2 regions of the Streptomyces umbrinus genome follow, and region 2 is predicted to be linked to the other one. Evidence: predicted binding sites of a transcription regulator. Region 2 holds the regulator's gene; the other holds the start of a gene.
The links. The regulator HrcA, encoded in region 2, represses chaperone genes, less so after heat shock. The targets are predictions, from matches to a motif close to TTNGCACTCNGNNNNNCNGAGTGCNAA.

Region 1 (2,198 bases), 2.9 Mb from region 2:
TGGTCCGTGAACTGCGGCTGCCGGTCACGATGTTCCTCACGGACAGTGTGGTCGGGCCGGGGTACGCCCACTTCGGCCGGCTCCGCGCGGTCGGCGCGAGCGTGCAGAACCACACGCTCGACCACCCGTACCTGCCGGGCCTCCCGTACGCAGGCCAGCGCGCCGAGATCTGCGGCCAGCAGGAGAAGCTCAAGCAGCGCTTCGGCATCCGCCCGCGGCTCTTCCGCCCGCCCTACGGCGACTACAACTCCGACACCGTGCGCGCCGCCGCCGACTGCGGACTGGCCGCGATCGTCCTCTGGCGCGACGCCGACCGCCTTCGCCCGGGCGACATCCTCCACTGCCCGGAGGGCCGGAACGGGGCGAGTCTCACTCGGACAACGACCGAGACCCTGAACCGCGTCCAGGACCAGGGGTTCACGGTCGCCCGCCTGGAGGACTACCTCTAGCGATTTCTCGCCCCCGCCGCCCCTACCCATTCCCGTCCCCTGGGGCTCCGCTCCAGACCCCGTGGGGGTGCGTTGTCGGGTGCGGGTGCGGGTTCGTTGTGGCTTGTCGCGCAGTTCCCCGCGCCCCTGGAAGGCGGGGCTGCGCCCCTGCATTTCAGCCCGTCCGGCGTTTGAGGACGAGGCCGTTCAGGCCGATCAGCGGGGGTCTGGGGGCGGCAGCCCCCAGGGGCGTTCACCCCTGGTTCCGGGCGCCTGACATCCCCTGACCGCCGGAGGCAATTGGCACTCCGCTTGACCGAGTGCTAATCGCAGTCATAGTCTCAGGTCTGGCACTCACCGCAGGAGAGTGCCAATAGCGACGGGCAGGTCCGGCACCCGCGACGACGGATCCACCTGGTCGCCACCTCAGACAGTTAACCCCGTGAGATCTCCGAAGGGGGAGGTCGGATCGTGACGACCACCAGCTCCAAGGTTGCCATCAAGCCGCTTGAGGACCGCATTGTGGTCCAGCCGCTCGACGCCGAGCAGACCACGGCCTCTGGCCTGGTCATCCCGGACACCGCCAAGGAGAAGCCCCAGGAGGGCGTCGTCCTGGCCGTTGGCCCGGGCCGCTTCGAGAACGGCGAGCGTCTTCCGCTCGACGTCAAGACCGGCGATGTCGTGCTGTACAGCAAGTACGGCGGCACCGAGGTGAAGTACAACGGCGAGGAGTACCTCGTCCTCTCGGCTCGCGACGTGCTCGCGATCGTCGAGAAGTAATTCACCCGGCATTACCAGCATTGCAGTGAACTGCGCCCCTGGCCCCCGCGACCTTATGAAGCCGGGCGTCGGGGGCGCAGTTCGTTTCACCCACGTTTTCCGAGAGGGCTGAACCGCTCCCATGGCGAAGATCCTGAAGTTCGACGAGGACGCCCGTCGCGCCCTCGAGCGCGGCGTCAACAAGCTTGCCGACACGGTCAAGGTGACGATCGGCCCCAAGGGCCGCAACGTCGTCATCGACAAGAAGTTCGGCGCACCCACCATCACCAACGACGGTGTCACGATCGCCCGCGAGGTCGAGCTCGACGACCCGTACGAGAACCTCGGCGCCCAGCTGGTGAAGGAGGTGGCGACCAAGACCAACGACATCGCGGGTGACGGTACGACCACCGCCACCGTGCTGGCCCAGGCGCTCGTCCGCGAGGGCCTGAAGAACGTCGCCGCCGGCGCGTCCCCCGCCCTCCTGAAGAAGGGCATCGACGCGGCCGTCGCCGCGGTCTCCGAGGAGCTCCTCGCGACCGCGCGCCCGATCGACGAGAAGTCCGACATCGCCGCCGTCGCCGGTCTGTCCGCCCAGGACAGCCAGGTCGGCGAGCTCATCGCCGAGGCGATGGACAAGGTCGGCAAGGACGGTGTCATCACCGTCGAGGAGTCCAACACCTTCGGTCTGGAGCTGGACTTCACCGAGGGCATGGCCTTCGACAAGGGCTACCTGTCGCCGTACTTCGTGACGGACCAGGAGCGCATGGAAGCCGTCCTGGACGACCCGTACATCCTGATCCACCAGGGCAAGATCTCCTCCATCCAGGACATGCTGCCGCTGCTGGAGAAGGTCATCCAGACCAACTCCTCCAAGCCGCTGCTGATCATCGCCGAGGACGTCGAGGGCGAAGCCCTGTCGACCCTGGTCGTGAACAAGATCCGCGGCACGTTCAACGCCGTCGCCGTGAAGGCCCCCGGCTTCGGTGACCGCCGCAAGGCGATGCTCGG
Region 2 (2,198 bases):
CGCCTGGGGTTCGCCGGACTCCTCGACGAGGTCGCCGCAGAAGACGATCTCCGGAGAGCGCGTCCCGGTGCCGTCGGTGCCGTCGGGGGCTCCAGGGCTTCCGGGGACCAGAACCGCCAGGTCGTGGCCGGTGTGGCCGGGGCCCACGTTCGCCAGCAGGACCTGCACTCCGCCGCCCAGGTCGAGCGTCCACTCGCCGGAGACGAGATGCCGGGGGCGGACGAGGAGATCCGCCGCCTCGGCGGCCTCGCCCGGATCGGCGCCGTTGCGTTCGGCGTCCGCCCGCAACTCGTCCCCTCCGTCGACGAGCACCCGCTCAAGGCCCACCGCTCCGAAGACCTCGACCCCCGCGAACGCCGCCGCGCCGAAGACATGATCGAAGTGCGGGTGGGTGAGCGCGAGATGGGTGACCCGCCCGCCCCCGAGCAACCGTCGCGCCTCCGTACGCAGCCGCGCGCCCTCCCGCAGCCCCGACCCCGCGTCGATCATGAGCGCCGCACCCTCGCCCACCACGAGCCCCACCGTGCAGTCCCACACCGGAAGCCGGCAGCGCCCGACCCGCGGACCCAGTTCCTCCCACCCGGCCTCTTCCCAAGTCACCCTCATACACCGACGCTAGCCCTACGCCCCGTGAAGTGCGCGGACAGTAGTCGGGACAGAGCAGGACAGCCCCGTACACGTCGTCGTGACATCGCAGGGCCGCCCTTGCCCGGGTCGCACCTACCGGCCGTACACTTGGCCCGGGGATGCTGGCACTCGCGCACGCTGAGTGCCAGGCAAGGCGATCGAGGATGATCGAAGACCGCGGGGAAGACCAGCTGGAGGTGTGCGCGATGCTCAGTGAACGCAGGCTCGAAGTGCTGCGCGCCATCGTCCAGGACTACGTGGGCACCGAGGAGCCGGTCGGTTCCAAGGCGCTCACGGAGCGCCACCGGCTGGGCGTCTCCCCGGCGACCGTCCGTAACGACATGGCGGTCCTTGAGGACGAGGGCTACATCGCCCAGCCGCACACCAGCGCCGGCCGTATCCCCACGGACAAGGGCTACCGCCTCTTCGTCGACAGACTCGCGGGCGTCAAGCCGATGACCGCGCCGGAGCGGCGGGCGATCCACAGCTTCCTCGACAACGCCGTCGACCTCGACGACGTCGTGGGGCGGACCGTCCGGCTCCTCGCGCAGCTCACGCGGCAGGTGGCCGTCGTGCAGTACCCGTCCCTGACGCGGTCGACCGTGCGTCATGTGGAGCTGCTGTCGCTGGCCCCGGCTCGCGTCATGCTCGTACTGATCACGGACACCGGCCGGGTCGAGCAGCGCATGGTGGACTGCCCGGCGCCCTTCGGGGAGGCCTCTGTGGCGGATCTACGCGCGCGGCTCAACAGCCGGATCGCGGGCCGCCGTTTCGCGGACGTCCCGCAGCTGGTGCAGGATCTCCCCGACGCTTTCGAGTCGGACGACCGGGGGACGGTCGCGACGGTGCTCTCCACCCTCATGGAGACCCTCGTCGAGGAGACCGAGGAGCGGCTGATGATCGGCGGCACCGCCAATCTGACCCGCTTCGGACATGACTTTCCCCTCACCATCCGTCCGGTCCTGGAGGCACTTGAGGAGCAGGTCGTTCTCCTCAAACTCCTTGGTGAGGTCAATGATTCGGGCATGGCCGTACGGATCGGTCACGAGAACGCCCATGAGGGACTCAACTCCACGTCCGTCGTCTCGGTCGGCTACGGTTCGGGCGGCGAGGCAGTAGCAAAACTTGGCGTGGTCGGCCCGACGCGCATGGATTACCCCGGAACGATGGGAGCGGTACGAGCGGTGGCACGGTACGTAGGACAGATCCTGGCGGAGTCGTAAGTGGCCACGGACTACTACGCCGTACTCGGCGTGCGCCGCGACGCGTCCCAGGACGAGATCAAGAAGGCATTCCGGCGGCTCGCACGCGAGCTGCATCCGGACGTCAATCCCGATCCGAAGACGCAAGAGCGCTTCAAGGAGATCAACGCCGCGTACGAGGTGTTGTCGGACCCGCAGAAGAAGCAGGTCTACGACCTCGGCGGTGACCCGCTGTCCCAGGCGGGCGGCCAGGGCGCGGGCGGCTTCGGCGCCGGCGGGTTCGGGAACTTCTCGGACATCATGGACGCCTTCTTCGGTACGGCGTCGCAGCGGGGCCCGCGGTCGCGCACGCGGCGCGGCCAGGACGCG

Region 1: groES (co-chaperone GroES) is a predicted target of HrcA. The motif match lies at 729-755, and genes of this name have one in related genera.

Annotation. Positions count from the first base shown of each region.
Region 1 covers NZ_JAUSZI010000002.1:4,937,076-4,939,273, reverse strand. The annotation lists gene QF035_RS21480 (polysaccharide deacetylase family protein) at 1-449, shown strand, start outside; gene groES (co-chaperone GroES) at 900-1,208, shown strand; gene groL (chaperonin GroEL) at 1,330-2,198, shown strand, end outside.
Region 2 covers NZ_JAUSZI010000002.1:7,820,674-7,822,871, forward strand. The annotation lists gene QF035_RS34530 (MBL fold metallo-hydrolase) at 1-606, opposite strand, end outside; gene hrcA (heat-inducible transcriptional repressor HrcA) at 834-1,850, shown strand; gene dnaJ (molecular chaperone DnaJ) at 1,851-2,198, shown strand, end outside.